Regions from separate parts of the Arthrobacter sp. TJ-265 genome, predicted to be linked through region 3. Evidence: predicted binding sites of a transcription regulator. Region 3 holds the regulator's gene; each other region holds the start of a gene.

Region 1 (10,543 bases), 700 kb from region 3:
GTGGATCGGGTTCATCGAGTTCGACGTCCTGCTCGGCGACGTGCACTCGCTGAAGGGCAAGCGGTCGGTGGTGCGCCCGCTCGTCGCGGACCTCCGCCGGAAGTTCGAGCTGTCCGTCGCGGAGGTCGGCCTCCAGGACCTGCACCGCCGCACCGTCGTCGGGGTCGGCCTGGTCGGCGCCGACCGGCAGCACGTGGTGGACGTCCTGGACCGCGTGGAGCGGTACGTCGCGGCGAGGCCGGAGGTTGACCTCCTCAGTGCCCGGCGACGGCTCCTCACCAGCGAGGACTAGGGTGCGGGCCCTCCGGCGGTCCTCAGCAGCCCGTCAGGAGGCCGCGAGCCGGCGGAGCGGTCCGTCCTCGAAGGCGTCGAGCAGGGCCCGGATGTCCTTGTAGACCTCCACCGCGCCGGCCTCCCGCAGCTCCGCCTCGCTCGTGCCGCCCGAGGCCAGGCCGACCGTCGGGATCCCCAGTTCGGCCGCCGCCTTGACGTCCCAGATCGAGTCGCCGACGAACACGGTGTTCGCCGCGTCGAGCCCGCCGGCCTCGAGCGCGGCCTGCAGGATGTCCGGGGACGGCTTGCTGTTCTCGGCGTCGGACGAGCTGGTGGCCGCACTGATGGAATCGTCGGCGTCGATGATGCCGCGGGAGACGCCCACCTCCTGCTGCGAGGAGGAGGAGGCGAGGACCACGGTCAACCCGTGGTCGGCGCAGCGGCGCAGGAGGTCGCCGGCGCCCTCGAAGGCACGCAGGCCCGGCCAGTAGCTCGAGAAGAGGGCGCTGTGCGTGGAGTCCAGCTCGGCGTCCTGGTCCGTGTCGCGGTCGTCGCCGAGCAGGTGCGCCACGAGCTTGTCACCGCCCATCCCGATGGCGCGGTGGATCTCGGCCAGGGGCACGTCGTGGCCGAACCGCCGGAAGGCCTGCCACCAGGCCATGGTGTGCTGGTAGTTGGAGTCGACGAGGGTGCCGTCGACGTCGAACAGCACCCCGTGCCGTGGGTCCGCTGCTGTGCTGGTGCCGTCTGCCATGTGCTGCCTTCCGCTGGAGTGGATGTGCTCCCGATCGAGTCTAGGAACGGGCGGACCCCGGCGTCGTCGCGGATTCCGGCTTGCGGGAGGTCGACAAGTGTGGCCCGTTCTCAGGCGGTCGGCACGGGCTCGACGACGATGGCCACGCGCTCGTCCCCGAGGCGCGTCAGGACGAGGGTGGCCCTCTTCCGGCCCTTGCCGGATCCGGTCAGCAGTTGCTTGCGGACCTCCTCGGGGGTGACCGAGGTGCCGCGCTTCTTGATGTCGAGCACCCCGATCCCCTCGGCCCGGACCCACGCCTTCAGCGCCCTGACGTTGTAGGGCCGGACCTCGAGCACCCGGTACGCGCGGGCGAAGGGGGTGTCCGTGAACGTCGGCGCGCAGATGTAGGCGATCATCGGATCCAGCAGGTGCCCGCCGAGCTGTGCGGCGAGATCCGCCACGAGCTCGGCGCGGATGACGGCGCCGTCGGGCTCGTAGAGATAGCCGGCGGGTTCGCCGACGGCGGGTGTGGGCCCGTCGCCGAAGTCCCGCTCCGTCACCATCTCCGCGGCGCCCTGCGCCCCGAGGACGAGGGCGGCCCGCCGGACGCCCGCGCGGCGGAGCGCGTTGAACCAGAGGGCCACCTCCGTGACGTCGCCGTCCACGGAGACCCACTGCGCCTCGCAGCTCGCCGGGATGGAGGCGTGCGGCATGCCCGGGCCCATCTTCACGCCCACCGGCATGCCGCGGTCCGCGAGCTCCTGCACGAAGGACAGCGGGGGCGAGAACGCCTCGGGGTCGAAGAGGCGGGACGTGCCCGACGTCGTCGTCGTCCTGCGCGCCGGGTCGAGCCAGACGCCGTCGAACGCCGTGGTGTCGACGGCGGAGGCGTCCGCGTTGACGACGCGCGCGTTGGGGAAGGGGAGCAGGTTCATGGTCGCGGCCGCGGCGGTCGTCTCGTCGAGCTCGACGGCGGTGACCTCGCGGTCGAGGGTGGCCAGGGCCATGCTGTCCGCCCCGAGCCCGCATCCGAGGTCGGCGACCCTCAGGAGGCCGGCGTCGACGAAGCGCTGGGCGTGGCGGGCGGCGACGGTCAGGCGCGTGGCCTGCTCGAGCCCTGCGGCCGTGAAGATCATGCGTTCGGCGAAGGGGCCGAACTTGGCGGACGCCTTCGCCCGGAGCCGTGACTGGGTGAGGGCCGCGGCGACCACCTCGGGGGAGTAGCCGGCCTTCCGCAGCTGCCCGGTGAGGCGCAGGCTGTCCGCTTCGGTGTAGGGCCCGAGCGAGTTCAGCAGCTCCCAGCCGTCCGTGGTCAGGATGTCCGCGATGTTGTCCGACGCCATGCTGCCAGCCTAGGCGAAGTACACGCCGATCCTGTTGCCGCGGATCTGCTCCACCTGGATCTCGACGTCGTACACCTCGCGCAGCACCTCCGGCGTCATGATCTCCTCCGGCGGGCCCTGGCGGATGAGGGCGCCGTGGCGCATCGCGAGGATCGTGTCCGAGTAGCAGGAGGCGAAGTTGATGTCATGGATGACCAGCACCACGGTCTTCCCGAGGTCGTCGGCGAGGCGGCGGAGCAGGCGCATCATGTCCACGGAGTGCTTCATGTCGAGGTTGTTGAGCGGTTCGTCGAGCAGGATGCAGTCCGTGTCCTGCGCCAGCACCATGGCGATGAATGCCCGCTGGCGCTGCCCGCCGGAGAGCTCGTCCACGAAGCGGTGGGCCAGCTCCGTCAGGTCGAGGTAGGCGAGGGCGCGCTCGATGAGCTCGCGGTCCACGACGGTGGGGCGGCCGTTGTTGTGCGGGAAGCGGCCGAAGCCCACGAGGTCGCGCACGGAGAGCCGGACGGTGAGTTGGTTCTCCTGGCGCAGGATGGCCAGGGTCCGCGCCAGGACGGGGCCCGCCGTCGTGCTCACGTCCAGTCCGTCGACCACCACCGACCCGGCGTCGAGCGGGAGGAGCCTGCTCATCAGGGACAGCAGCGTGGACTTGCCCGCGCCGTTCGGACCGATGATCGAGGTGACGCCGCCCCGGGGGATGGTGCAACTGACGCCGTCGACCACCGTGGCGGCGCCGTAGCGCTTGGTGGCACGGTCGATGGTGATCATCGGAGACGGCCTTTCATCGGATACGGCCTTCATCGGATACGGCCTTCATCGGATACGGCCTTTCAGGAGGAGGACGAGGAAGACGATGCCGCCGGTGAACTCGATGACGATGCTGAGCGCGGTGTCGAAGGCGAAGACCTGCTCGAGGACGAGCTGCCCGCCGACGAGCGCGATCACGCCGAGGAGGACGGCGATGGGCAGCACCACGGCGTGCCTGAACTGGTTGCAGAGCTGGTACGCGAGGGCGGAGACGAGCAGGCCGAAGAACGTCGTCGGGCCCACGAGGGCGGTGGAGACGGCGACGAGCACCGAGCAGACCACGAGTACGAGCGTCACGGTGCGCCGGTGGTCGACGCCGAGGCCCACCGCGGTCTCGCGGCCGAGGGCGAGGACGTCCAGCCGGTGGCGGAGCCGCCAGGCGGGGATGCACAGCCCGGCGACCGCGACCGCGGAGATGAGCAGGAGCAGCGGATCGACCCGGTTGAAGCTCGCGAAGAACAGGTCCTGCAGGATGATGTACTCGCTCGGATCCATCAATCGCTGCAGGAGCGACGAGGCGCCCCGGAAGAACACCCCGAACACGATCCCGACGAGCAGCAGCAGGTGGAGGCTGCGCCCGCTGCCCAGGAACAGCCACCGGTACAGCAGCCAGGAGAAGCCGACCATGAGGGACACCTCGACGGCGAAGCGGACGGGAGCGCCCAGGGTGAGGAGTGTCCCGGCGCCGAGCACGAAGGTGAGCACCGTCTGGATCAGGATGTAGAGCGCGTCCAGTCCCATGATCGACGGCGTGAGGATGCGGTTGCCGGTGACGGTCTGGAACAGGACCGTGGACACCCCGACGGCGACGGCGACGAGCACCATCGCGCCCACGCGGTTCAGGCGTCGGGGGAGCACGTAGGCGGGGTTCCCCTCGAGGCCGACCAGGAGGAACGCCGTGACGAGCGCGGCAGCGGTCACGCCGAGGACCACCAGCCAGGCGGCGGGCGGGAGGGACCGTACGGGTCTCCGTGCGGACTGCACGACGGCGGTGGGAAGGGTCCCGGTCCTAGCGCGCACCGGCGTTCCTCCTCACGAGCAGGGTGATGAACAGGATGCTGCCCACCACGGAGACGATCACGCCCACCGGCACCTCGTACGGGAAGCGGATGATGCGCCCGAGGATGTCGCAGGCGAGGACGAAACCGGCCCCGACGACGGCGATCCAGGGCACGGCGCGGCGCACGTTGTCGCCGATGAGCAGGGACACGAGGTTGGGGACGATCAGTCCGAGGAACGGGATGGCTCCGACCACCACGACGACGACGGCGCTGATGAGGCTCACGAGCACCAGGCCGAGGTTCATGGTGCGCCGGTAGTCCAGCCCCAGGTTCGTGGTGAACTCCTCGCCCATCCCGGCGACCGTGAAGCGGTCCGCGCAGATGTAACCGACCACGGCGAGGACGGCGACGATCCACAGCAGTTCGTAGCGGCCGCGGACCAGTCCCGAGAAGTCACCGATCATCCAGGTGTTGAGGGTCTGCAGCAGGTCGAACCGGTAGGCGAAGAACGTGGTGACCGCGGCGATGACGCCGCCGAGCATGATGCCCACCAGGGGGACGATCAGCGTGTTGCGCAGCGGGATGCGGCGCAGGACGGTCAGGAAGAGGGCCGTCCCGGCCATGGCGAAGAGGGCGGCGACGAGCATCTTCCCGACGATCGGCGCTGCGGGCAGGACGAGCGTGGCCACGAGGATGCCTGCGGTGGCGGACTCGACCGTCCCCACCGTGGAGGGTTCGACGAACCGGTTCCGGGCCATGAGCTGCAGGATGAATCCGGCGATGCTGAGGGCCACACCGGCCAGGACGACCGCGAGCGTCCGCGGCACGCGACTGACGAGGAAGGTCTGCCGGACGTCGGCGTCACCGGCCAGCAGGTCCGCGGGCGAGACGTCGGAGACGCCGACGAACAGGCTCACGAGGGCGAGCAGCAGCACGGCCCCACCGGCCAGCCACAGGGCGGGTGATCCGGTGGAACCGTGCTGCTGGACCGGCCGCTGCGGCCGGAGGGCGAGTGCTGGCATGGAGGCGCCTGCCGCAGGATGCGGTGGGCGGATCAGGCCGCGACGGCCTCGTGGACGGCCGAGACCATGGCGTCGAGGTTGTCCAGCCCGTAACCGATGAGGTACCAGCTTGCCGAGTCGAGGTATGTCACGGCGTCGTTCTTCGCAGCAATCGTCCCGTTCACGAGGTCGTTGTCGAGGACCGCCGCGCCTGCCGCTCCCGCCTCACCGACGGCGGCGTCGCGGTCGATCACGAACAGGTGGGCGGGGTCGACCTCCGCGATGTACTCGAAGGAGACGGCCTCGCCGTGCGTCCCCTCACTCTTCACCTCGGCGGCGGGATCGACGCCGAGCACGTCGTGGATCAGGCCGAACCGGGAACCGGCACCGTACGCCGTGACCTCGCCTGCGCTGGTCATCAGGACGAGGCCGTCCCCCGCCGAGGAGGCTGCGTCCTTCGTCTCGTCGATGGCGGCGTCGAGGGCCGCCAGGCGGTCGGCGACCTCGTCCTCGACGCCGAAGACCCGGCCGAGGGATTCCGTGTGCTCCGCGAAGCTCGCGATCGGATCGGCCGCGTCGACGCTCAGGTCGATGGTGGGCGCGATCGCGGAGAGTTCGTCGTAGGAGTCGGCGACGCGGCCCGAGATGATGATCAGGTCGGGGGCGGCTGCAGCGATCGCCTCGAAGTCCGGTTCCTTCATGGATCCGATGTCGGTGACGTCCCCGCCCTCGTAGGCCGAGAGCTGCTCTGGGAGGGTGCCCTGCGGGACGCCGGCCACCTCGACGCCGAGCGCGTCGAGCGTGTCCAGAGCGCCGAGGTCGAACGTGAAGACCGTCTGCGGGTCCACCGGCACCTCGGTGGTTCCCTGCGCATGCTCGACCGGGACCGTCGAGGAGTCTGCGGGCTCTCCGGCGGCTTCGGAGGATCCGCCGCACGCCGTCAGGGCGAGGGTGGCTGCAGCGGCAGCGGAGAGGACGGCGAGGCGCACGTGTGACATGGATGAACTCCGGGGGAAGGGGCCGGGCGGCCGGGGACCAAGAAGTAAGGAAAGCCTTACCTGCCTGAATGTAGGCGAAGCGCGGCGAATTACGCAAACGAAGCATGACGTATTAGGAGATGTGTCGACGCAGCCCATCGATCATGGCCATGGATTGGCACTCGCCTTGACCGAGTGCCAGCCCTTGCATACAGTCGGAGTTGGCACTCACTCACTACAGGTGCTAATCCCGAGGGAAGCGTTCGCCGGCACCGCGACGACGGTTCACGCCCCGCCCGACGGCCCCAGTCCATTGGTATCGAACGCAAAGGAGAGCCCGTGTCGGTCTCTATCAAGCCGCTTGAGGATCGTATCGTTGTCCGCCCGCTCGAAGCCGAGCAGACCACTGCTTCCGGCCTCGTCATCCCGGACACCGCCAAGGAGAAGCCCCAGGAGGGCGAAGTCGTAGCTGTCGGACCCGGCCGCGTCGATGACAACGGCAACCGCGTTCCCGTCGACGTCGCCGAGGGCGACATCGTCATCTACTCGAAGTACGGCGGAACCGAGATCAAGCAGGGCGGCCAGGAGTACCTCGTGCTCTCCGCCCGCGACGTCCTCGCGATCGTCGTCAAGTAACACCCCGATTGGAGAAGCCCCGGCCCGAAGTGGCCGGGGTTTTTCTCGCTGCACAAGCCTGAAAGGAACCAACGAATGGCAAAGCAGTTGGAATTCAACGACGCCGCCCGCCGTGCCCTCGAGGCCGGCGTGGACAAGCTCGCGAACACCGTCAAGGTGACGCTGGGCCCCCGCGGACGCAACGTCGTGCTCGACAAGAAGTGGGGCGCCCCCACCATCACGAACGACGGCGTCACGATCGCCCGCGAGGTGGAACTCGACGACCCGTACGAGAACCTCGGCGCCCAGCTCGCCAAGGAGGTCGCCACCAAGACGAACGACGTCGCCGGTGACGGAACCACCACCGCCACGGTCCTGGCCCAGGCGCTCGTCAAGGAAGGCCTCCGCAACGTGGCCGCCGGCGCCGCCCCGGGTCAGCTCAAGCACGGCATCGAGGTCTCGGTCCAGGCCGTCGCCAAGCGCCTGCTCGAGAACGCCCGCGAGGTCGTCGGTCAGCAGACCGCCGACGTCGCCTCCATCTCCGCCCAGAGCACCGAGGTGGGCGATCTCCTCGCAGAGGCCTTCGACAAGGTCGGCAAGGATGGTGTGATCACCATCGAGGAGTCCTCCACCACGCAGACCGAACTCGTCCTCACCGAGGGCATGCAGTTCGACAAGGGCTACCTCTCCCCGTACTTCGTGACCGACGCCGAGCGCCAGGAAGCCGTCCTCGAGGACGCGCTCATCCTCATCAACTCCGGCAAGATCTCCTCGCTGGCGGAATTCCTGCCGCTGCTCGAGAAGGCCCTGCAGGCCGGCAAGCCGCTGTTCATCATCGCCGAGGACATCGAGGGCGAGGCGCTCTCCACCCTGGTGGTCAACAAGATCCGCGGCACCCTCAACGTCGTCGCCGTCAAGGCTCCGGGCTTCGGTGACCGCCGCAAGGCCATGATGCAGGACATCGCCACCCTCACGGGTGCGCAGGTCGTCTCGCCGGACCTCGGCCTCAAGCTGGACCAGGTGGGCCTCGAGGTGCTCGGTTCCGCACGCCGGATCACCGTCACCAAGGACGCCACCACGATCGTGGACGGCACCGGCAGCGAGTCCGACGTCGCCGACCGCGTGGCGCAGATCCGCGCCGAGGTGGAGCGCACCGACTCCGACTGGGACCGCGAGAAACTCCAGGAGCGCCTCGCGAAGCTCGCCGGCGGTATCGGCGTAATCAAGGTCGGCGCCGCCACCGAGGTGGAGCTCAAGGAGAAGAAGCACCGCATCGAGGACGCCGTGTCCTCGACGCGTGCGGCTCTCGAAGAGGGCATCGTGGCCGGCGGCGGTTCCGCGCTGGTCCACGCCGGCAAGGCACTCGACACCGACCCCGACGTCCTGGCACTCGAGGGCGACGCGGCCACCGCGGTCGGGCTCGTCCGCCGCGCGCTCGCCCAGCCACTGCGCTGGATCGCCGAGAACGCCGGCCACGAGGGCTACGTCGTCGTCGCGAAGGTCTCGGACCTCGAGGTGGGCCACGGCTTCAACGCCGCCACCGGCGAGTACGAGAACCTCGTCGACGCCGGCATCATCGACCCGGTCAAGGTGACGCGGTCGGCCCTGCAGAACGCGGCCTCGATCGCGGCCCTGGTGCTCACCACGGAAACGCTCGTGGTCGAGAAGCCCGAGCCGTCCGACGACGAGGGCCACGGCCACTCGCACTAGTCACAGGGGCTCCGGCCCGCTGCGTCCCAGAAGCACCCCGGCTCCGCTGAGCCGGGGTGCTTCTGCGTCCGGGCCGTCGTGGCGTCGGCGTCGCTCCTGCCCACTCCGCGGCGTCGCCCGGTGGGCATGTCGGGACACCCGGATCCGACGCCGCCGGCTCCGGCAACGACGAAGCCCCGGCACCCAACGGGTACCGGGGCTTCAGCGCAGTGCGCCGGGGTCAGGCGTCGACGACGATCGCGTTGACGACGGGCTGGCGGTTGTAGAACCGGCGCATCCAGTTGGCCGTGGCCCGCTCGATGATGTCCTCGGGGTCCTGGCGGCGGCCGCCCTGGCGGTTCGAGGCGGCATCGCGCAGCGCCTTCTCGACGGCGGCGCCGGCCTTGTCGAGGTCCTCGTCGGAGCAGGAGAAGCCCTTGGTGAAGAACTCGGGTGCCTCGACCATGTTGCCGTTGTCCGGGTCGATGATCGCGAGGATCGTTACGACGCCCTCCTCGGCCAGGCGGCGGCGCTCCACGAGGTCCTCCTCGGTGATGCCGCCCACGCTGTCGCCGTCGACGAAGACGAGTCCGGCGTCGACCTTGCCGGAGATGGTCGCGCGGCCGCGGACGAGGTCCACGGTCACGCCGTCCTGCGCGAGGACCACGTTGCGGGGATCGACGCCGGTGGCGACGGCGATCTCCGAGTTGGCCCGCAGGTGCCGCCATTCGCCGTGCACGGGCATGACGTTGCGGGGCTTGACGATGTTGTAGCAGTAGGCGAGCTCGCCGGCGCTGGCATGGCCGGAGACGTGCACCTTGGCGTTGCCCTTGTGGACCACGTTGGCCCCGATCTCGGTGAGCGCGTTGATGATGCCGTAGATCGCGTTCTCGTTGCCCGGGATGAGGGAGCTGGCCAGCAGCACCGTGTCACCCTCGGTGATCCGGATGGCGTGGTCGTTGTTGGCCATGCGCGAGAGCGCGGCCATCGGCTCACCCTGCGAGCCCGTGCAGATGAGGACCACCTTGTGGTCGTCGCTGCGCTCGAGCTTCTTGAAGTCCACCAGCAGACCCTGCGGGATGTTCAGGTAGCCCAGATCCGCCGCGATGGTCATGTTGCGCACCATCGAGCGGCCCACGAAGGCCACCTTGCGGCGGTGGCGGTGGGCGGTGTCGATGATCTGCTGGATGCGGTGGATGTGGCTCGCGAAGCTCGAGACGATGATCCGGCGCGGGGCGGTGCGGAACACGGCGTCGATCGCGGGCCCGAGGTCCTTCTCCGACGTCGTGAAGCCGGGGACGTCCGCGTTGGTGGAGTCGGTGAGGAACAGGTCCACGCCCTCCGCGCCGAGCCGGGCGAAGGAGCCGAGGTCGGTGATGCGCCTGTCCAGCGGGAACTGGTCCATCTTGAAGTCCCCGGTGTGCAGCACCATGCCGGCCGCGGTGCGGATGGCGACGGCGAGGCTGTCGGGGATGGAGTGGTTCACGGCGACGAACTCGAGGTCGAAGCCGCCCATCGTGCGCCGCTCACCCTCCTTGACCTGGATGGTCTTCGGGGTGATGCGGTGTTCCTTGAGCTTGGCCTCGATGAACGCCAGCGTGAGGCGCGATCCCACCAGGGGGATGTCGGCGCGTTCCTTGAGCAGGTACGGCACGCCGCCGATGTGGTCCTCGTGGCCGTGCGTGAGGACCACGGCCACGACGTCGTCGAGGCGGTCGCGGATGTAGGAGAAGTCCGGCAGGATCACGTTGATGCCGGGCTGGTGTTCCTCCGGGAACAGCACCCCGCAGTCCACGATGAGCAGCTTGCCGTCGAACTCGAAGACGGTCATGTTCCTGCCGATCTCACCGATACCCCCGAGAGCGACGATGCGCATGGCTCCCTTGGCAAGTTCCCGTGGTGCTTTCAGTGCGGCAGCTCTTTTATTCACAGATCAGGTTTCTCTCGTTGGTGAGGAACGGCGGGGGAGCGGCCGTCAGACGAGCGTCGTCGAGGCCGGCACACCCGGCGATTCCGTGCTGGTGGTCCCCTGCGTTCGGGGAAGATACTCCTCCTAGAGTACGGGGTTCGGGGCGAGGGCGGGGGCCGGCCGGTCCGCCGC
Region 2 (10,543 bases), on a different contig from region 3:
GGTCGGCTCGAACCGCCCGCGCAGCGAGTAGGGGCTCACCGTCGTCTTGTTCGAGTTGTTCTGGCTCCAGTCCACGAGCACCTTGCCGGGGCGGAGGGCCTTTTTCATGTCGCTGACCGCGAGGTCCGGGTGGTCGGCCTCGAGGGCGCGCGCGAGTTCGTGGGCGACGGCGGACACCTGCCCGGAGGTCTGCCGGCCGTCGAGGGCGCAGTAGAGATGGATCCCCTTGGAGCCGCTGGTGACGGGGAACGGCTCGAGCCCCATGCCCTGCAGGATGGGCCGGGCGAGTTGGGCCACGGCGGCGCAGTCCGCCAGCCCCGCGCCGTCGCCGGGGTCGAGGTCGAGGACGAGGCGGTCGGGGTTCGCCGGGGTGCCGTCCGCCGCGAAGCGCCACTGGGGCACGTGGAGCTCGAGTGCCGAGATCTGCCCCAGCCAGGTGAGCGTGGCCAGGTCGTCGACCATCGGATAGACGTTGGTGTGGTCCTTGTGCTTGATCGCGTTCCGCGGGACCCAGGCAGGGGCGTTCTCGTCGATGTTCTTCTGGAAGAACACCTGGCCCGGGTCCTCGGGCGTGCCGACCCCGTGCACCCAGCGCTTGCGCGTCACCGGGCGGTGCGCTGCATGGCGGATCAGGTGGGGCGCCACGGCCGCGTAGTAGGCGAGGACGTCGGCCTTGGTGGTGCCGATGGCGGGATACAGCACCTTGTCCAGGCTGGAGAGGCGCAGCGTGCGCCCGTCGACGGTGACGGTCTGCTGCCCTGCGGAGCGGGGAGGGGCCATTCCCCCAGTCTTGACCGGATGCCCGCGGTATTCCAGTCCCAATCGGCGGTCCGGCCCCGGGGAGCCCCCGGAGGTTCCCCGCGGAGGCTCAGTCCCCGAACTGTTGACGGTACCGGGCCACGTAGGTGTCCCAGACCGCGGGATCCTGCCCGAGGCTGCGCTTGTTCAGGAAGTCGTCGAGGCCCGCGATGGTGAGGTGCCACCCGGCCGCCATGGTGGCCGAATGGCGGGGGCTGCCGGGGGTCAGGAACAGCACCAGCTGCGTGCCGTTCTCCGCGGTCCGCGCGAGCTCCCAGCGGAGGGTGTCCCGTTCCCAGGTGTAGGCGAGCACCGACGGCCTCTCGGCCTCCAGTACCGTCCCGCGCAGGGGCTTCTGGTCGGCGAAGCGGAACAGGATCTCCTCGTCCTTGCGCGGCTCGAACTCCATCTCGCACGGGAACCAGTACTTCAGCTTGTCGACCTCGGTGAGGTGCTTCCACAGCACGGTCGGCGGGAACGCGAACTGGAACTCCAGGCGCAGCACGGTCCCGCCGTCGTCGCTGGTGGTCTTGCTGACGATGGGCTCTACGGTCTCGGAAGTCACACCCCAAGTCTAGGGGTGGGCGGAGGGCATCCTCTGGCCCGGTAAGCCTGCTTGGTGTTCACTTGTGCCATGAGAGCCATCTGGAAGGGTGCCGTCGCGTTCGGCCTGGTCAACGTGCCGGTCAAGGTCTACAGCGCCACGGAGGACCACGACATCTCCCTGCACCAGGTGCACGACAAGGACGGCGGCCGCATCCGCTACCAGCGGCGCTGCGAGGTGTGCGGGGAGGTGGTCGACTTCAAGCACATCGACAAGGCGTTCGACGACGGCGAGCACACGGTGGTTCTGACGGACGAGGACCTCTCCGCCCTGCCGGTCGAGAGGAGCCGGGAGATCGAGGTGGTCGAGTTCGTCCCGAGCGACCAGATCGACCCCATCATGCTCGACCGCGCATACTTCCTGGAGCCCGACAGCACCTCGACCAAGGCCTATGTCCTGCTGCGACGCACGCTCGAGGAGACGGACCGCACGGCGATCGTGCAGTTCTCCCTCCGCCAGAAGAGCCGCCTCGCCGCCCTGCGCGTCCGGGGTGACGTCCTCATGCTCCAGACGCTCCTCTGGGACGACGAGGTGCGTGAGGCGTCCTTCCCGGCCCTCGAGGAGAAGGTGCGGATCTCGGCCAAGGAGAAGGAGATGTCGGCCGCCCTCGTGGACTCCTTCTCCACCGACTTCGATCCGGAGAACTTCACCGACGAGTACCAGGTGCAGCTGCGCACCCTGATCGACGCGAAGATCGAGAAGGGCGACACCCTCGACACCGAGGAGACATTCGGTGGCGCCAAGGACGAGGACGACGACGCCACCGTGCTGGACCTCATGGAGGCCCTGCGGCGCAGCGTCGAGAAGAACCGCGAGAAGAAGGCCGGGTCCGCGAAGGAGTCCGGCTCGTCCAGGAAGAAGGGTGCGTGATGGGTTTCTTCACCGACAGCCTCGGCCGCCAGACGGTCGCCCAGAAGCCGAACGCCCCGATCCTGGGGTGGGCGGTGCTCGGCGCGGCCTCCTTCCTGGCCCTCGACGAGGACAACCGCGAGCGCCTGCGCCGGGCCAGCGCCGTGTGCCTGGCCGTCTGGGCCGCCCTCGAGGTCGTCTCCGGGCGGAGCGGTTTCCGTCGCAGTGCTGGCGCACTGACCCTGTCCTGGCTCTGGCGGCGTGTGAACGCCTGACCTAGCGCTGCTCGAAGACGTCGGGGACGCCGTCGTTGTCCGCGTCGATCTTCTCCTGTTCCTCGATCTCGCGGTACCGCTTGTTCCGCCGGCGCAGCACCACGGCTGCGGCCAGCGCGGCGATCAGGGATCCGGCGAGGATGGCGACCTTCGCGTGGTCGTCCTCGGGCGTCCCCTGACCGAAGCCGAGTTCGCTGATGAGCAGCGACACCGTGAAGCCGACGCCCGCCAGCAGGGCGACGCCGACGATGTCCACCCAGGTGAGGTCGGGGTCCAGGCTCGCCTTGGTGGTCTTCGTGACGGCGAGGGTGGCCAGCAGGATGCCCACGGGCTTGCCGATGACGAGGGCCACCATGATGCCTACGGCGATGGGATCGGTGATGGCGCTCACGAGTCCCTCCAGGCCACCGATGGCTACTCCGGCGGAGAAGAAGGCGAAGACGGGGACGGCGAAGCCCGCGGACAGCGGGCGGATGCGGTGCTCGAGGGTGTCGGCCAGGCCGTCGGGCTGTACGTCGTGCGCCTTGGCCGGCCCGTCGGCCGGCTCGGTGTCGACGGGCTGCGCCGGGTCGTCGAGGTCGGACGCCTTCACGCCATGCGGGAGGACGGGGATGGCGAACCCGAGCAGGACACCGGCGACGGTGGCGTGCACCCCGGATTCGTGGACCAGGGCCCACACCACGAACCCTAGCGGGAGCAGGATCAGCCAGGGGGCCCAGGCCCGGCGCTGGAAGAAGGTCGGGAAGCGCTGCGCGAGGAAGGCGTAGACCACCAGCGGGACGATCGCGATCAGCAGTGGCGGGACGGAGATGTCCTCCGAGTAGAAGAACGCGATGATGCTGATCGCCAGGAGGTCGTCCACCACGGCGAGCGTCAGCAGGAAGATGCGCAGTGCGCTGGGGAGTGACGAGCCGACGACGGCGAGGACGGCCACCGCGAAGGCGATGTCGGTCGCGGTCGGGATCGCCCAGCCGCGCAATGCCTCGGGGCCGGCACTCAGCGTGATCGCGACATATACCAGTGCGGGAACGACGACTCCGCCGATCGCCGCTGCGACGGGCACGACCGCGCGGTCGAACTTGCGCAGGTCACCGGCGACGAACTCGCGCTTCAGCTCCAGGCCCGCGAGGAAGAAGAAGATGGCGAGCAGGCCGTCCGCGGCCCAGGCCCCGATACTCAGCTCGAGGTGCCAGGGCTCGTAGCCGAACCTGAAGTCACGGACCGCGAAGTAGGTGTCCGCCGCGGCGGTGTTCGCGAGGACGAGCGCCAGGACGGTGGCGAGGAGGAGCAGGCCTCCACCGACGGTCTCCTTGCGCAGGATGCCGGAGATGCGCAGGTGTTCCGGGTAGCTGCTGCGGCTGAAGACGGTGGCGCCGCGGGGTGGTCCGGGCGGACTGGACGGTGCGTGACTGGAGGTCATGGGTTCCTGGGATCGGGCTCGCTCGTATGAGCGCCGACCAGACTTCCCGGCTCACCAAGACCTCCAGCGTAGCGCGCGGGCGGAGCGGACCGTGAAAAAAGACGCCGCAGCAGGGGCCTTGCGCTGCCCGCTCAGACGAGGGAACTGAAGTGCTCGGCCTTGCCGGTCGGTCCCGCCACGATGATCTCGTCGTCGTCGTACAGGGTGGTTTGCGCTGTCGTGTAGTCCCATTCGCCGCCCTTGCGCTTGACGGCGACAACCGTGACGCCGTGTTTGGCGCGCAGGCCAGTCGTGCCGAGCTCGCGGTCCCAGTACTCCCGTGGCGGCCGGGTCTTGACCATGGCGAAGTTGTCCTCGAATTCGACGTAGTCGAGCATGGTGCCACGGACGAGGTGGGCGACGCGCTTGCCCATGTCGTGCTCGGGACGGATCACGCGCTCCACACCGAGCTGGGAGAGGATCTGGGCGTGCGGCTCGCTGACGGCCTTCGCCCAGATGGTGGGCCGATCGAAGCGTAGGAGGATCGACGTCGTCAGGATGCTCGCTTCCAGGTCGCTGCCGATGCCCACGACGACGCGGTCGAAGTCCGGCAGCGACAGCTGGCGCAGGGCCTCCTCCTTCGTGGTGTCGGCTCGCACCACGTGCGTGAGCAAGCCGTTGTAGGACTGGACGACATCCTCGTCGTCGTCGATCCCGAGGACTTCGGTCCCGGCGTTCTCGAGTTCGAGGGCCAAGGCACCTCCGAACCGGCCGAGGCCGATGACGGCGACGGAATCCGCGACGGTGGTCGCGGTGCCGGGCTTGGAGGAGAAGATGTGGTGCCTAGCCAATGAGGGGCCTTTCCTTCGGGTATTCGTAGTAGAGGGGTTTGGAGCGCAGCGCCAGCGCCGTGGCGAGAGTGACCGGGCCGAGGCGTCCGGCGAACATCACGAGGATCAGGACCACCTGGCCCGCGGACGGGATGCCGGCCGTGATGCCCGTGGAGAGGCCGACCGTCGCGAAGGCGGAGATCACCTCGAAGAGGATCCGGTCGAGGCCGAAGTCTGTGGTGAGCATGAGGAACATGGTTGCGGTGGTGACGAGCCCGACGGCGAGCAGGACGATCGAGATGGCCTGCCGCTGGGCGGAGCGGGGCAGGCGCTTGCCGAAGACGTTGACGGCGGCGCCTCCGCTGATCTCGGTGTAGAGGATGAAGAACAGCACGCCGAACGTGGTGATCTTCAGACCACCGGCTGTTCCGGCGGGGCCGCCTCCGATGAACATCAGCACGTCCATGACCAAGAGGGTCACCGGATCGAGGTGCGCGAAGTCGACGCTGTTGAAACCGGCCGTCCGTGTCATCACGGACTGGAAGAATCCCGCGAGGATCCGCTCCCGCGGCCGCATCGCCCCGAGGGTGGCGGGGTTGGACCACTCGACGAGGGTGATGCAGACAGTACCCAGGACCAGCAGGGCCACCGTGCCGCTCAGCACCAGTTTGGTGGTCATGTGCCACTTGCGGGGGTACCGGAAGTGGCGTCGGAGTTCGAAGAGGACCGGGAACCCCAGTCCGCCGATGATGACGGCGGCGCAGATCGGCAGGCAGATCCACGGGTCGCTCACGAATCCGATCAGGCTGTCGCTGAACAGCGCGAATCCGGCGTTGTTGAAGGCGGACACCGCGTGGAAGATCCCGAGCCACACCGCTTCCCCGAAGTCGTGGCCGTAGTGCAGCCGGAAGCGGGCGGCGAGCAGCACCGCCGTCACGGACTCCACGACCAGGGTGATCCGCAGGACGCCCAGGAGCACGGTGCGGACGTCGCCGAAACCCACGCTCTTGGTCTCCGCCGCCGTCGAGATGCGCGAGCGAAGGCCCATCCGGCGGGCCAAGAGGACACCCAGGAGGGAGGCGAAGGACATGATGCCGAAGCCGCCAACCTGAATCAGCCCCAGGATGATCACGTGGCCGGCACCGGTCCAGTAGACCGGCGTGTCGACGACGATCAGACCGGTGACGCAGACGGCGGAGGTGGCCGTGAAGAGCGCCTCGAGGAACGTGGCGCTTCCTGCTCCCACCTTCGAGCTCGGGAGCATCAGCAGCACCGTCCCGACGAGGATCGCCGCCCCGAAGCCCAGTACGATCACCTGGGCAGGATGGCGGGGACCGAGCCGTTCCAGCCGGACAGCGACGGTGTGTGCGGCCCGGTGCAGGCGGGCGGCCGCGGAACGGCGGAACTTCCGGACCGGTGCGGTGCGTGACGTGACGGGGATGCCCTCGACCTCCGGGGACGGTGCGACCGGTGCGGACGATCCGCACCGGTGGCTCATTCAACCCGACGACCGGTCGCGGACCTGGCGTCTTTACGCTTTCTTGATGCGCCCTGCGCCGTGAGGAGCCCTGCCTCCTGCAGCAGCTCGTTGGTCGAGCGTCAGGCCCGGACGAGGAGGTCCGGCAGATCGGCGATCGTCGGCACCTCGTGGTCCGGGCGTGTCATGACGGCCGGGTAGGGTCCCCCGGAGCGGTTGAGCCAGACCGTGCGGAGACCAGCCCGCGCTGCCCCGTCGACGTCCCACGGGTGGACCGCGACGAGCACGACGTCGTCCGCCGCCCGCTGTACCGCCCGGAGGGCGTAGGCATAGGACTCCGGGGCCGGCTTCCATCGCGGTGCGTCCTCGACGGACAGGACCGGGCCGACGTCGCCACGGACGCCTGCCCGCTCGAGGAGCACCTCCGCGGTCGCGGCAGCGCCGTTGGTGAGCGCTGCCAGCTCGAAGCCCCGGCCGGCCAGGGCCCGGAACCCCTCGACGACGTCCGGGTGGAGGGGCAGCCCCTGCAGGCTCGTCATCACGTGCGCGAGCGCATCGTCGACGTCCCGGTTGAGCGGCTGCCCCACGAGGACCGTGCGGAGGGCATCCTCGGCGACCTCGCCGAAGGGCACGTTGTCCCCTGCGGCCGTGAGGGCGAACCCGTCACGGAGCACCGAGGCGAACCACAGCGCGGCCAGCTGCGGAGGAGCACCGATCTCCTCGAAGTGCTGGGACATCCGCCCCATGTCCGAGAGGGTCTCGTTGACGTCGAACAGCACGAGGGGCAGGGCCACTACTGGCGGTACCCCTCCACCTGGCTGACGGGACGGGTGCCGGCATCGGCCGGGTTCTCTCCGGCGTCGGCCTTTGCCCGGCGCTGGCGCAGCAGGTCCCAGCACTGGTCGAGATCCTCCTCGACGCGCTTGAGGCGGGTGGCGTGGTCCTGCTGTTCGGCTCCCGCGCCGGCGTCCTGGGGCTGCTCACGGAGGTCGTGCTCTTCCTGGACGAGTGTCTGGATGCGCTGCAGGATGTCCTGGTTGTCCATGGTGCTGTCCCTTCGTGGGGTGGTGCCCGGCAGGCGTCCAAGACGCTCAGCAGGCTTTCCTTCAGGCTACTGAGGCAGCACAGCGATGACCAGCACGGCTATCGGCGGAAGTCCGGACGCGACCACACCCGCACTGCCGTACCGGGGGAATTTGGCGCGGCGCCCGGATGGCCTAAGCTATGGGAGAACCAGTTGCCTGTGTAGCTCAGTCTGGTAGAGCATCCGCTTCACACGCGGAAGGCCCGGGGATCGAGGCCCCGCGCAGGCACGAAAATCGGCTGGAGACAGCACCACGGAGAAGGTCCGTACCGATACGTCGGTACGGACCTTCTCCGCGTCCCGGGGTTTTCGTTCTGAGCGAACACCACCCCTTAGCACTCGCCGCGTCCGAGTGCTAACATTTTTCGTAGTTGAGCGGAGGACGCTCAACCCAGAAGAACCAACCACCTGCCGGTGGCATCAGCGAAGGAGTTGTTTCCCGTGGCCATGAAATTTGATCCTTTCCGCGAGCTGGACCGCGTGACCGGCGCCCTGCTGGAGGGCCGCTCCGGACTGCGCCTCATGCCGATGGACCTCTATCGGGAGAAGGACCACTACGTCCTCTCCGCGGACCTCCCGGGCATCGACCCGGGATCGGTCGACATCGACGTCGACGGCCAGCTCCTGACGATCCGCGCCGAGCGCACGCTGCGCAGTGCCGAGGGCGTCAAGTGGCTGACCCGCGAGCGTGAGAGCGGTTCGTTCCTGCGCCAGCTCAACCTCGGCCAAGGCGTCGACACGGAGGGTATCGCCGCCCGCTACGAGAACGGCGTCCTCAGCGTGACGATCCCCGTCATCGAGCGCGCGAGGCCCCGCAAGATCGAGGTGGTCAGCGGAGAGTCCGCCGAGCCGGTGCAGTCCTCCGTTTCCGGATCGACCCCCCAGGGCGCCGTCGACGCGTAGGACCGCCCACCCGAGTACTCCCGGACAACCGCCCGGGGGTACTCGGCGTCGATCCCCACGTTCCCCTTGCATGCTGCGCGGCCGGGTGCGGAGGATGGGGGCATGGACTTCACACCGAGCAGAGCAATCGTCACCGGTTCCGATTCCGGCATCGGCCGCGCAACGGCCATCGCCCTCGCCGCGGCGGGCTGCGACGTCGGCGTCACCTGGCACTCCGACCGGGAGGGAGCCGAGGAGACCGCGCGGCTCGTACGGGAGAAGGGAGTGCGGGCCGCCGTCGTACGGCTCGACACCACGGACGCGCCGGCCTGCGGCGACGTCGTCGACCAGCTCGCTCACGAACTCGGCGGACTCGACGTCTTCGTCAACAACGCCGGTGTCAACGGAGGCACCATGTTCATGGAGACGGACTGGGACACGTGGCGCGGCACCATGGGCGCGAACCTCGACGGTGCGTTCGTCTGTCTCCAGCGCGCGGCACGGCACATGATCGACGGCGGTCGGGGTGGACGCATCATCGCCGTGACCAGCGTGCACCAGGAGCAGCCCCGCGTGGGATCGGCGGCGTACGACGCCTCCAAGCACGGCCTCGGCGGTCTCATCCGGACCATCGCCCTCGAACTGGCGGACCGGGGCATCACCGCCAACGCCGTGCTGCCCGGCGAGATCAACACCCCCATGAACGACTCCGAGGAACAGGACCCCCACTCCATGGACCGTCCCGGCATCCCGCTCGGACGCCCCGGCGCGCCCGAGGAGATCGCGGACGTCGTGGCCTTCCTCGCCTCCGGTGCCTCCAGCTACGTCAACGGGGCCTCGTTCGTGGTCGACGGCGGCATGCTCCTCATGGGACCCCAGGCGGGGTCGCACCTGACGAGCGGGGACTGGCGAACCCTGTGACCTCGCCGCGACGAAAGCGGCCTCAACCTTCAGCAGCCATTCACGCCCCGTTCAGGAAGCGTGGCTAGCGTTGGAGTCCCGGAACCCTCCGAAAGGCCCACCATGAACGCTCTCCCTGCAGCCCCCGATGCCGAGGTCCAGGACTGGTCGCGCTTCAAGCGCGGCCAGCACGTCACCCTCCACCACGCCACGGGCCCCCAGCTCGGCGGTGTGCTGGACATGAGGACCGATGACGCCTCCGTGGTGTGGATCCTGCTGAACGACGGCGGCGGCCGGCGGCTCGTCCACCGGGCGGACGGCTACCGCCTCCGTCACGCCTGACCCGCCCCGCCCGCCGAGGGTCCGTCCACCTGCCGTCCACCTTGGGTTCACCGGACGGCCACCTGTAACGTGACCGGGGTGAGAATTCGTACCGCCCTGTCCCTGACGCTCGCCGTCACCCTCGGCCTGACCGCCTGCGGATCCGACTATCCCCTCGGGCCGGAGCAGGAAGCGGCGGCCAGGAACGGCGACATGGGACTCCAGGGCGCAGTGACGGCCTCCGGGTCCTCGGCTCAGGGACCGGCCATGGATGCGTGGCGCACGGGGTTCTCCGCCCTGTACCCCCGAGCGCAGGTGCAGTACTCGCCCGATGGTTCCGGTGCGGGACGCGGTGCGCTGCTCGCAGGCGCCGTGGGCTTCGCCGGCTCGGATGCCTACCTCAGCGACGAGGAACTCGCGGAGTCCACAGAGGCGTGCGGACCGGACGGCGCCTTCAACATCCCCGCCTACGTCTCGCCGATCAGCGTGGCGTTCAACCTGCCCGGGATATCGGCACTGAACCTTGACGCCGCCACCGTCGCCCGGATCTTCCGCGGTGAGATCACCAGGTGGGACGATCCCGCAATCACCGCGCAGAACGACGTCGACCTCCCCGCGCTGTCCATCGCGGCAGTGAGCCGCTCCGACGACTCGGGCACCACCGAGAACTTCACCGACTACCTCCACGCCGTGGTCCCAGAGACCTGGACCGAGGAGGCCGACGGGACGTGGCCGGCGGGGCTCGCCAACGAGAACGCCAAGGGAAACGCAGGCGTGGTCAGCACCGTGGCCGCCACCGTCGGCGCCGTGACGTATGCCGATGACTCCGCCGTCGGCGGTCCCCTCGGACGGGTGGCACTGAAGGTCGGCGGAGACTACGTGGACGTGAGCTCCGAGGCCGCCGCGGCCGCCGTCGACCTCGCGGGCCGCGTGCCCGGACGCAAGGACCACGACATCGCCCTGGACCTCGACCGGAGGACCAGCGAACCAGGGGTCTACCCGCTGGTCCTGGTGTCCTACCACGTGTACTGCTCGCGGTACGAGAACGAGGCGACCGCCGACATCGTGCGCGCATTCGGCACCTACGCCGTCAGCGAGGAGGGCCAGGTGGGAGCCGCGGAGGC
Region 3 (10,543 bases):
TTCAACAGCACCAGGGCCGCAGGGCCGGCCGTCGAGGAGCGCAGCACGTGCGGGCCCAGGCGCGCAGCATCGGCTCCGGCGGCGCGCAGCTTCCCCAGTTCCGCCTCACTGATCCCACCCTCCGGTCCGACGACGACGGCCGTCGAGGTCCCGTGCGACGGCCCGCCCGCGAGCAGCGCGGACACCTGGTCGGCGAGCGGGAGGTCGGCGTCCTCGTGGAGGACGATCATGCGGTCGACGGTCTCCGCCCACGCGGCCAGCCGCGACGTGTCCATCACGGCATGGACCTCGGGCACGAACGAGCGCCGCGACTGTTTCGATGCCGCCGACACGAGCGACACCCACTTCTGCCGGCCCTTCTCGGCCTTGTCGCCGCGCCAGCGCACGATGCTCCGCTCGGCATGCCAGGGCACGACGGCGTCGATCCCGAGTTCGGTCGCCGCCTCCACGGCCTGCTCGTCGCGTCCGCCCTTGGCGAGGGCCTGAACGAGGATCAGCCGGTGCCGCGGTGCGGGCTCCTGGCCGGCCGTCTCCACGGCGACCTCGACGGTCCCGCTCCCGACGGCCGTGATGACGCCGCCGATCCGGAAACCGGCACCGTCGGAGACATCGAGGTGCTCGCCCGCGCCGAGGCGGCGGACGGTCGCAGCGTGCCGCCCCTCGTCCCCGCCGAGCACGAAGACACTGCCGGGGGTCGCCGCACGGACCGCCTCACCCGGTCCGAAGAACAGGGGACGCGTCATGGTCAGCGGTTCCCGAGCCGCTCCCGCAGGCGGGCGAAGACACCGGAGCCGCTGCTGGCCAGCTGGCCGTCGGTGTACTCCTCGTTGCGCAGCTCGGCCAGCTTGCGCAGGAGCTCCTCCTGCTGCGGGTCCACGTTGCGCGGGGTCTCGACGTTGAGGTGGACCCGCAGGTCACCCCTGCCCTGGCTCCGCAGGTGCGTGACGCCGAGTCCCCGCAGGGTCAGGATCTCGCCGGGCTGCGTGCCGGGCTTGATATCGAGCTCCTGGTCGCCGTCGTAGGTGTCCAGGTGCACCGTGGTGCCGAGCGCCGCCGCCGTCATGGGGACGCTCAGTGTCACGTGCAGGTCGTCGCCGTCGCGCAGGAAGGTGGAGTCGGTGGCGACCCGGATCTCGACGTACAGATCGCCCTGCGGTCCGCCGGCCGTCCCGGCCTCGCCCTGGCCGGCCAGCTGGATGCGCGTGCCGGTGCTGACGCCCGCGGGGACCTTGATGGTCAGGGTGCGGCGGGCGCGGACGCGGCCCTCGCCGCTGCACTCGTGGCAGGGGCTGGGGATGACGGTGCCGAAGCCCTGGCAGGTGCCGCAGGGGGCGCTCGTCATGACCTGGCCGAGGATCGAGCGGACGGCCCGCTGGACCTGGCCCGACCCGCCGCAGATGTCACAGGTGCGGGGTGAGGTGCCGGGCTGGCAGCAGCTGCCGTCGCAGGTGGGACACGTCTCCGCGGTGTCCACCTCGATCTTCTTGTTGGTGCCGAAGACGGCGTCCTTCAGGTCGATGCGCACGTTGATGAGCGCGTCCTGTCCCCGACGCGTCCGCGAGGGGGCGCCGGCCTGCTGGCCACCGCCGCCGAAGAAGGTCTCGAAGATGTCCTGGAAGGCGAAGCCCGAGCCCGAGTACCCGGCGCCGTAGCCGCTGTCCGTCCCGTTCTCGTTGCCGGTGGTGTCGTAGACCCGCCGCTTCTGGGGGTCGGACAGCACCTCGTAGGCGTGGCTGACGCGCTTGAACTCCTCCGACGCGTCCGGACCCGGGTTCACGTCGGGGTGGAGCTTCCGGGCGAGCTTGCGGTACGCCTTCTTGATTTCCTCCCCGGTTGCACCCTGCGCTACACCGAGGACCTCATAGTGATTACTCACTCGTACACATCACTTCCTGTTGAACGTTCTGTCATCTGCTCGCCGGCTGTGCCGGCGGAAAGGCCGTGGTCGGCCGTGGGCGGCCGTCGACTACCCAGAACCGCTGCCCGCTCCCGTGTTATTCCTCGAGGATCCTCGAGAGGTAGCGGGCGACGGCGCGCACCGCCGCCATCGTCGTCGGGTAGTCCATGCGGGTGGGGCCGAGGATCCCGAGCTTCGCTCCGGCATCCGGTCCGTACCCTGTCGCCACCACGGAGGCCTCCGACAACCCTCCGTAGGGGTTCTCGCTCCCGATCCGCACCGAGATGCCGCGCGCGTCGTATTCCATCTCCGACAGCAGCCTCAGCATGACCACCTGCTCCTCGAGAGCCTCCAGGACGGGGCCGATGCTCAGCGGGAAGTCCCCGGTGGAGCGGGCCAGGTTGGCCGTCCCGGCCAGCAGGATGCGATCGTCCCGTCCGAGCCCGGCGAGCTGTTCGAGTGCCCTGACGATCGTACCCCCGTGGGCACGGAGGCCTGGAGGGAACTGCGAGAGGGCGAGGCCGAGCTCACCCGGGAGCGCCGCGAGCTTCACGCCCGACACGGCGGACAGGATGCGCTGCTTGAGCTCGGCGAGCTCGGACTCCTCGATGTCCGCGTGGGTCCGTACGATGCGCTGCTGCACGGTGCCGTTCGTCGCGATCAGGACGACGAGGATCTGCTGCGGGGCCAACAGCACGCATTCGATGTGCCGCACGGACGCCCCGCCGACGCGGGGGAACTGGACGACGGCCACCTGGTGGGTGATCTGCGCGAGCAGCCTCACCGTGCGGTCCATGACGTCGTCGAGGTCCTCCGCACCCTCGAGGAGGGTTTGGATGGCCTTCTTCTCCGGCGCGGACAACGGCTTGACCTCGGAGATGCGGTCCACGAACAGGCGGTAGCCCTTGTCGGTGGGGATGCGTCCCGAGCTGGTGTGCGGCGCGGTGATCAGGCCCTCCTCCTCGAGGACGGCCATGTCGTTGCGGATGGTGGCCGAGGAGACGCCGAGCCGGTGGCGGTCCACCAGGGCCTTGGACCCGACGGGCTCCCGGGAGTGGACGTAGTCCTCGACGATGGCCCGGAGCACCTCCAGGCGTCGCGGTTCACTCATTCCTGTGTCACCTCCGGCTCCGTTCCTCCCCTGGGCTCGCGTGGCAGGCGGGTACCCCCACGGTTAGCACTCGACACGCCCAAGTGCCAAGTCTAGTACGTCCGCTTCGATTGTTAGCATTGGGATCCCGGGCTGCGGCAGACCGTCGGAGCCCCCGTGGGAAGGACACACCCGGGATGGACTACAGCTGGGGAGCCCGCGACCTAGCGGCCCCGAAGCGGGTGGAACTCGCCGATGTCCCTGTGGAGAAGGACATGGTTCTCGAGGACGTCCAGAGCGGATTCGTGGGCGCGGTGGTCCGCGTCGAGAAGTCCGGCGGTCTCCACGTGATGGTGCTCGAGGACCGGCGCGGCAAGACGCGCACGTTCCGGCTCGGCCACGGCTTCCTCCTCGACGGACGCCCGGTCCACGTCGTCGCTCCCGTCCCGGGCGCCGCCCGCACCGCCGCCCGCACCGCCAACCGCACCGCCTCCGGCTCCGTGCGGGTGGAGAACGCGAGGGCCAGGACCGCCCGCGCGAGCAGGATCTGGGTGGAGGGCCAGCACGATGCCGAGCTCGTCGAGAAGGTGTGGGGCGACGACCTGCGCCTGGAGGGGATCGTCGTCGAGCCGCTGCACGGCGTGGACGACCTGGAAGGCGCCATCCGCGCCTTCGGCCCCGGTCCGCAGCGCAGGCTCGGCATCCTCGTCGACCACCTGCTCCCGGGCACCAAGGAATCCCGGATCGCGCAGCAGGCGATGACCGCTCCCGGGGCCCGCGGCAACGTGCTGATCGTCGGCCACCCGTACGTGGACGTCTGGCAGGCCGTGAAGCCGACGGCGCTGGGCCTGGCGGCCTGGCCCGTGGTCCCCCGCGGCCAGGACTGGAAGACGGGCATCCTGGCCGGTCTCGGCTGGCCCCACCACGACCAGGCCGCCGTGGCCAACGGATGGAAACGCATCCTCGGCCGGGTCAGCACCTACGCGGATCTGGAGCCTTCCCTGCTGGGCCGGGTCGAGGAAGTGATCGACTTCCTCACCGCGGCTCCGGGCGGTTCCTGAGCCGGGCGGTCCCGGCCACCACGTATCCTTGGATCACACTCCGGGGGAAGTTCTTCGACAGCCAGCAAAGGAATCCACGTTGTCCAATACCGCCGACCGCCAGCACCACGGACGGAGCGAGTCGCAGCCCGCATTCGAAGGCACTCCGGCGAACGCCCTTCCCCTGACGGCGTCGGAGGATCGCCAGTTCGCGACCCTGGCCCACTTCGGAGGGATCCTCGGATTCATCCCCTCCCTGCTGATCTTCCTCATCTTCAAGGATCGCGGCCCGTTCACGGCCCAGGAGTCGAAGGAGGCGCTGAACTTCACGCTCCCTCCCACGATCCTCGCGCTGGTTACCTGGCTGCTCTCCCTGGTGCCGGTCGTCGGCGGGGTGTTCGCCGTCGCCAACGCCCTCATCTGGCTGACGATCACCATCTTCTCGGTGAACGCCGGCATCCAGGTGAACCGAGGCCGGCCCTACCGCTACCCCCTGAACCTGCGCCTCATCCGCTGAACCACCGACCCGTTCCGGATGGGTCGGTGGGCGGCCACCGGCTCAGTCGGGCAGCAGCCGGCGCACGACGGCATCCGCGAGCAGCCGACCCCTGAACGTCAGGACCACGCGACCCGCGAAGGCCGCCGCCGGCTCGACGAGCCCGTCCGCGATCAGGCCCGCGACGGCCCGACGGCCCGACGACGTGAGGGTGTCGGCGGCAAGCCCCTCCCGCAGGCGCACCCGCAGCATCACGTCCTCGACGTAGCGGTCCTCGTCCGACAGGACCTCGCGTCCGGCCGCCGGGGAACGGCCCGCCGCCAGGGCGTCCGCGTAGGGGCGTGGGTGCTTCACGTTCCACCAGCGGGTGCCGCCGACGTGCGAGTGGGCTCCCGGGCCCGCTCCCCACCAGTCACTGCCGCGCCAGTAGGCCAGGTTGTGCCGGCAGGCGTCGGCGGGGGTGCGCGCCCAGTTGCTCACCTCGTACCACTGCAGCCCGCCCTCGGTGAGCATCTCGTCCGCGAGGGCGTACTTGTCGGCGTGGTCGTCGTCGTCGATCGGCGGCACCTGCCCGCGGCGGATGCGCGATGCGAGCTTCGTCCCGTCCTCGATGATGAGGGCGTAGGCGGAGATGTGGTCGGGGCCGTAGGACAGCGCCGTGGCCAGGGATGTCCGCCAGTCCTCCAGGGACTCCCCCGGGGTGCCGTAGATCAGGTCGAGGCTGACCTTCAGCCCGGCCTCCCGGGCCCACTGCACGGCCTGCGGGACGCGCTCCGGGGAGTGGGTCCGGTCGAGGACCGCCAGGACGTGCGGCACGGCGGACTGCATGCCGTAGGAGATCCGGGTGAAGCCGGCCTCCCGAAGGACCCCCAGCGATTCCGGCGTGACGGAGTCCGGGTTCGCCTCGGTGGTCACCTCGGCGTCGGGCGCCAGTCCCCACCGGTCACGGGCCGCCCGGAGGATCGCCGCGAGGTCCTCCGCGGGGAGCAGCGTGGGCGTCCCGCCCCCGAAGAAGACCGTCGCCAGTGGCCGTGGCGGCACACCCGAGGCTTCGAGCGCCCGGGCGCCGAGGGCGAGTTCCGTGAGGACGGAGCCGGCGTACGCGTCCTGCGATGCGCCGCCGCCGAGCTCCGTGGCCGTGTAGGTGTTGAAGTCGCAGTAGCCGCACCGGACGGCGCAGAACGGGATGTGGACATAGAGGCAGAAGGCGCGGTCGACGGCTCCCCGCGCTGCGGAGGACGGCAGGACGCCGTCCTCCGGTGCCGGCAGGCCGAGCGGCAGGACGCTAGGCATGACGTCCCGTCCACCCGGAACAGTGGCGCATCACTTCTTGGCTTTGTCCTTCGACTCGTCGGAGGACAGGGCCGCGATGAAGGCTTCCTGGGGAACTTCCACGCGCCCCACCATCTTCATGCGCTTCTTGCCTTCCTTCTGCTTCTCGAGCAGCTTGCGCTTGCGGGTGATGTCGCCGCCGTAGCACTTGGCGAGGACGTCCTTGCGGATCGCGCGGATGCTCTCCCGGGCGATGATGCGGGCCCCGATCGCGGCCTGGATGGGGACCTCGAACTGCTGGCGCGGGATCAGCTCGCGGAGCTTGCCCGTCATCATGACGCCGTACGCATAGGCCTTGTCGCGGTGGGTGATGGCACTGAAGGCGTCCACCTGCTCGCCCTGCAGGAGGATGTCCACCTTGACGAGGTCGGACACCTGGTCGCCGTCGGCCTTCCAGTCGAGGGACCCGTAGCCGCGGGTCTTGGACTTCAGCAGATCGAAGAAGTCGAAGACGATCTCCGCGAGCGGCAGCCGGTACCGGATCTCGACGCGCTCCTCGGACAGGTAGTCCATGCCGCCGAGGACACCGCGGCGCTGCTGGCAGAGCTCCATGATGGCGCCGACGAACTCGGACGGTGCGAGGATGGTCGCCGACACCATGGGCTCGCGCACCTCGGCGATCTTGCCCACGGGGTACTCGCTGGGGTTGGTCACCTTCAGCACGCGCTTGTCCTCGAGGGTGACCTCGTACTCCACGTTCGGTGCGGTGGAGATGAGGTCGAGGTTGTACTCGCGCTCGAGGCGCTCGCGGGTGATCTCGAGGTGCAGCAGCCCGAGGAAGCCGACGCGGAACCCGAAGCCCAGCGCGGCCGAGGTCTCGGGCTCGTAGACCAGGGCGGCATCGTTCAGGGTGAACTTCGCGAGGGCATCGCGCAGCACGGGATAGTCGGTGCCGTCCAGCGGATACAGACCCGAGAAGACCATGGGCTTCGGATCCTGGTACCCGCCCAGCGACTGGGCGGCCGGCTTGGCCAGGTTGGTGACGGTGTCGCCGACCTTCGACTGGCGGACGTCCTTGACCCCCGTGATCAGGTAGCCCACCTCGCCGACGCCCAGACCCTTGCTGGGCTTGGGCTCGGGGGAGCTGACGCCGATCTCGAGCAGCTCGTGGCTGGCCCGTGTGGACATCATCTGGATGCGCTCGCGCGGGCTGAGCTTGCCGTCGACGACCCTCACGTAGGTGACCACGCCGCGGTAGGTGTCGTACACGGAATCGAAGATCATCGCTCGGGCCGGGGCGTCCGGATCACCGGTCGGTGACGGGAGGTCGCGGACGATCTTGTCCATGAGGACCTCGACGCCCATGCCGGTCTTGCCGGACACCCTCAGCACGTCCTCCGGCTCGCCGCCGATCAGGCTCGCCAGTTCCGCCGCGTACTTCTCGGGCTGGGCGGCCGGCAGGTCGATCTTGTTCAGCACCGGGATGATCGTGAGGTTGTTCTCCATCGCGAGGTACAGGTTCGCGAGGGTCTGGGCCTCGATGCCCTGCGCCGCGTCGACGAGCAGGACCGCGCCCTCGCAGGCCGCGAGGGACCGTGACACCTCATAGGTGAAGTCCACGTGGCCGGGTGTGTCGATCATGTTGAGGGCGTAGGCGGTGCCGTCGACCTCCCAGGGCAGGCGCACCGCCTGGGACTTGATGGTGATGCCGCGCTCGCGCTCGATATCCATCCGGTCGAGGTACTGCGCCTTCATGTCCCGCTGCTCGACGGCTCCCGTGAGCTGCAGCATGCGGTCCGCCAGCGTGGACTTCCCGTGATCGATGTGGGCGATGATGCAGAAATTCCTGATGATCGCCGGATCGGTGGCGGCAGGCACCGGAGCGGTGCGGGCCATGGGTGACACGTAGCTTCCTCACTCTTGCGGAACAGGGTCTCTTGCAGGGTCTCTCACCAAACCGGGTCCGGCGTCCGACGGCCGGGCGGGTGGGCCTCGGGTCCGGGCCCGCCGGTCCACGGAGGCCTCCCCTAGTGTCCCATGACGCCGCACGGCTGCGGCAATCGCCTGCACCGGCTGCCGTGTCTCTGCCGTGTCTCAGCCGCTCGGACCGCCGGTCGCCGACGCCGACGCCGTGCTCGCTAGGATTCGACCATGGCGATCACCCTGCGTTCCCTCCTGGTCCTCGCGAACCGCGTCGTCCGCGCCGCCGGCAGCACCACGCCCGTCGAGCGGGAGGACGCCCCTGTGCGGCGGCGGCCGGCCCGACGTCCGGGGATGTCCCTGTCCCGGCCACCCCGGAGCGATCGGCGGACGGCCCTGGGTGCGTACTCCCCCACCGCGGACGGCAAGCCCGACCCCGGGGAGATCGTCTGGACATGGGTGCCGTACGAGGACGACCCGTCGCAGGGGAAGGACCGGCCGGTGCTGCTGGTAGGGCGGGAGGGCGGAACCCTGCTCGGGCTGATGCTGCCAGCCGGGACCGCAACAACGCCGGCGATCACGATGACCGCTACGTCGACATCGGAACGGGGGCATGGGACCGGCAGGGGCGCCCGAGCGAGGTGAGGGTGGACCGCCTGCTCCGCATCCTGCCCGGGGACGTCAGGAGGGAGGGCGCCGTCCTCCCTCGCCGGCAGTACGAACAGGTGGTCGCGAGGGTCCCCGAGCACCTGCTCGACTGACCTGCAGGTGCTCGGACGCGCCCGGCGCAGCCGCCGGAACCAGCGGCCGACGCCGGACCGCTCGGGTTGCGTGCGGGTTTCTGCTAATCTGTATAGCTGTGTGTCCGCGCAGGTCTTCGGGCACTTTGGCCGATCGCCACACGGTATCCCCACGCCGCTCAGTCTTCGGTTGGCCGAAATACCCTCACGACCAGTCCGCAATACAAAGAAAGTTCTCATACGTGGCAAATATCAAGTCCCAGAAGAAGCGCATCCTCACCAACGAAAAGGCGAGGCAGCGTAACAACTCGGTCAAGTCCGAGCTCAAGACCGCCATCCGCGCCGTGAACACGGCCGTCGAGGGTGCGGACAAGGACGCTGCCGCTACGGCGCTGCAGGCAGCCAGCCGCAAGCTCGACAAGGCCGTCACCAAGGGTGTGCTGCACAAGAACAACGCAGCGAACCGCAAGTCCGCGATCTCCAAGAAGGTCAACGCGCTCTAAGCTGCGGAACCTTCGACGAAGGGCCGGCTCCTGACGGGGCCGGCCCTTCGTCGTTCCTCCGGAGCCGTCGGCGCCGCCGCCCCGCGGGACACCCGGTCAGCCGTCCCCGAGCGCGATGACGGTGACGGCGCGTTCGACCGCATAGACGGGGTCCCGCGACTCGCCCTTCACCTGGGCGTCGGCCTCCGCGAGGGCCCGGACACACCGGACAAGGGCGTCGGCGCTGAAACGCTGCGCTTCCTTCCGCGCCTGGTCCACCTGCCACGGCGCCATCCCCAGGTCCTTGGCGAGCTGCATGGAGGAGCCCCGGACCCCGTGGACCTTCGCGACGGCCCGGACCTTCATCGCGAGGGCGGCGACGATGGGGACGGGGTCGGCGCCCGTCGCGAGGGCGTGGCGCAGCATCGACAGCGCCTGCGCCGTGCGTCCCGCCAGCGCCGCGTCGGCCACCTTGAAACCCGTCGCCTCGACGCGACCCCCGTAGTACTTCTCCACCGTCTCGACGGTGACGTCGCCGGTCATGTCGGCCATGAGCTGCTGGCAGGCGGCCGCGAGCTCCGGCAGCTGGGATCCGACGGCCGCCACGAGCGCCCGGACGGCATCGGGGTCGATGCGTCGGCGTGCGAGGCGGAACTCCGTGGTGACGAACTCGGCCTTCTCGCCATCCTTCTTCAGCGGCTGGCAGTCGACGACGGTGGCCCGGGCGGCCTTGATCGCGTCCAGGAGCTTCTTGCCGCGGTTGCCGCCGGAATGGCGCAGCACCAGCACGACGTCGGGTGCCGGGTCGGCGAGGTAGGACAGCGCGTCGAGCAGGAAGGCGTCGCTCATCTGCGCCAGCCCCGCCACCTCGATGATCTTCCAGTCCCCGAAGAGTGACGGGCTGGCCTGCATGGCCAGGTGGCCGGCCTCGTAGGATCCGGCGTCAAACCGGACCAGCTCGGCTTCGGGCTGGGCCGTCCGGACCTGCCGGCGGATGGACTCCGCCGCCCTCGACGCGAGGTAGTCCTCCGGGCCCGCGAGCAGGACGACTCCCGCCGGTTGCACGTCACGCCAGGAGGCTGTCTGCTGATGGGCGGCGCCAGTCCGGCCGGCCGGTGATCTCGTTGCCACGTGGCGAGGTTCCTTCCTTCGAAACACCTCCTACTGTTGCACGGCGTCGACGCGCCTCAAAGTCGCCGCCCTCCGGGTCCCGGACGCGTCAACGGAGCGGTCGGACCTCGACGGTCGCGCCGACGACGTGCACCGTGAAGGAGCCCAGCTCGTCCGTCCGGGCGACCGTGATCCCTGCCCGGCCGAGCGCGTCGAGGATGCCCGGATGTGGGTGGCCGTACTCGTTGTCCTTCCCCGCGGAGATGAGCGCCAGGCGCGGGCCGACCGCGTCGATCACCGCCGTGCCCCCGTTCCTCGCCCCGTGGTGCGCGATCTTGAGGATGTCGACGCCCCTGTCCGCCAGGCCGGGGTCGACGCCGAGCAGCGCCGCCGCGGCGTCCTCCTCGAGGTCGCCGGTCAACAGGATCCTGACGGGGCGGGAGGGCGACGGGACCTCGACGTCCAGGACCGCGCTCGCGTTGTTCTCCTCCGTCAG

The links. Region 3 encodes HrcA, which represses chaperone genes, less so after heat shock. Its sites were predicted from a motif close to TTNGCACTCGNNNNNNNCGAGTGCNAA; they were not measured.
Region 1: a site for HrcA is predicted at 6,314-6,340, ahead of groES (co-chaperone GroES). Genes of this name have one in related genera too.
Region 2: a site for HrcA is predicted at 7,649-7,675, ahead of AC4D2E_RS11615 (Hsp20/alpha crystallin family protein). Genes of this name have one in related genera too.

The regions. Positions count from the first base shown of each region.
Region 1 is NZ_JBZCND010000001.1:501,239-511,781, forward strand. Features, by position in the region: gene AC4D2E_RS02425 (DUF503 domain-containing protein) at 1-292, shown strand, start outside; gene AC4D2E_RS02430 (HAD family hydrolase) at 326-1,027, opposite strand; gene AC4D2E_RS02435 (class I SAM-dependent methyltransferase) at 1,138-2,352, opposite strand; gene AC4D2E_RS02440 (iron ABC transporter ATP-binding protein) at 2,362-3,120, opposite strand; gene AC4D2E_RS02445 (iron chelate uptake ABC transporter family permease subunit) at 3,166-4,179, opposite strand; gene AC4D2E_RS02450 (ABC transporter permease) at 4,169-5,182, opposite strand; gene AC4D2E_RS02455 (siderophore ABC transporter substrate-binding protein) at 5,215-6,159, opposite strand; gene groES (co-chaperone GroES) at 6,478-6,774, shown strand; gene groL (chaperonin GroEL) at 6,850-8,463, shown strand; gene AC4D2E_RS02470 (ribonuclease J) at 8,684-10,318, opposite strand.
Region 2 is NZ_JBZCND010000003.1:8,692-19,234, reverse strand. Features, by position in the region: gene AC4D2E_RS11665 (ATP-dependent DNA ligase) at 1-780, opposite strand, end outside; gene AC4D2E_RS11660 (SRPBCC domain-containing protein) at 869-1,363, opposite strand; gene ku (non-homologous end joining protein Ku) at 1,433-2,272, shown strand; gene AC4D2E_RS11650 (hypothetical protein) at 2,272-2,526, shown strand; gene nhaA (Na+/H+ antiporter NhaA) at 2,528-3,946, opposite strand; gene AC4D2E_RS11640 (potassium channel family protein) at 4,078-4,776, opposite strand; gene AC4D2E_RS11635 (TrkH family potassium uptake protein) at 4,769-6,253, opposite strand; gene AC4D2E_RS11630 (haloacid dehalogenase type II) at 6,355-7,026, opposite strand; gene AC4D2E_RS11625 (DUF2630 family protein) at 7,026-7,277, opposite strand; tRNA gene AC4D2E_RS11620 (tRNA-Val) at 7,472-7,545, shown strand; gene AC4D2E_RS11615 (Hsp20/alpha crystallin family protein) at 7,764-8,219, shown strand; gene AC4D2E_RS11610 (SDR family oxidoreductase) at 8,322-9,119, shown strand; gene AC4D2E_RS11605 (hypothetical protein) at 9,222-9,440, shown strand; gene pstS (phosphate ABC transporter substrate-binding protein PstS) at 9,519-10,543, shown strand, end outside.
Region 3 is NZ_JBZCND010000001.1:1,201,230-1,211,772, reverse strand. Features, by position in the region: gene AC4D2E_RS05815 (16S rRNA (uracil(1498)-N(3))-methyltransferase) at 1-743, opposite strand, end outside; gene dnaJ (molecular chaperone DnaJ) at 746-1,876, opposite strand; gene hrcA (heat-inducible transcriptional repressor HrcA) at 1,995-3,008, opposite strand; gene AC4D2E_RS05800 (DUF3097 family protein) at 3,185-4,048, shown strand; gene AC4D2E_RS05795 (DUF4870 domain-containing protein) at 4,128-4,544, shown strand; gene hemW (radical SAM family heme chaperone HemW) at 4,587-5,816, opposite strand; gene lepA (translation elongation factor 4) at 5,847-7,700, opposite strand; gene AC4D2E_RS05780 (hypothetical protein) at 7,947-8,360, shown strand; gene rpsT (30S ribosomal protein S20) at 8,698-8,958, shown strand; gene holA (DNA polymerase III subunit delta) at 9,055-10,068, opposite strand; gene AC4D2E_RS05765 (ComEC/Rec2 family competence protein) at 10,157-10,543, opposite strand, start outside.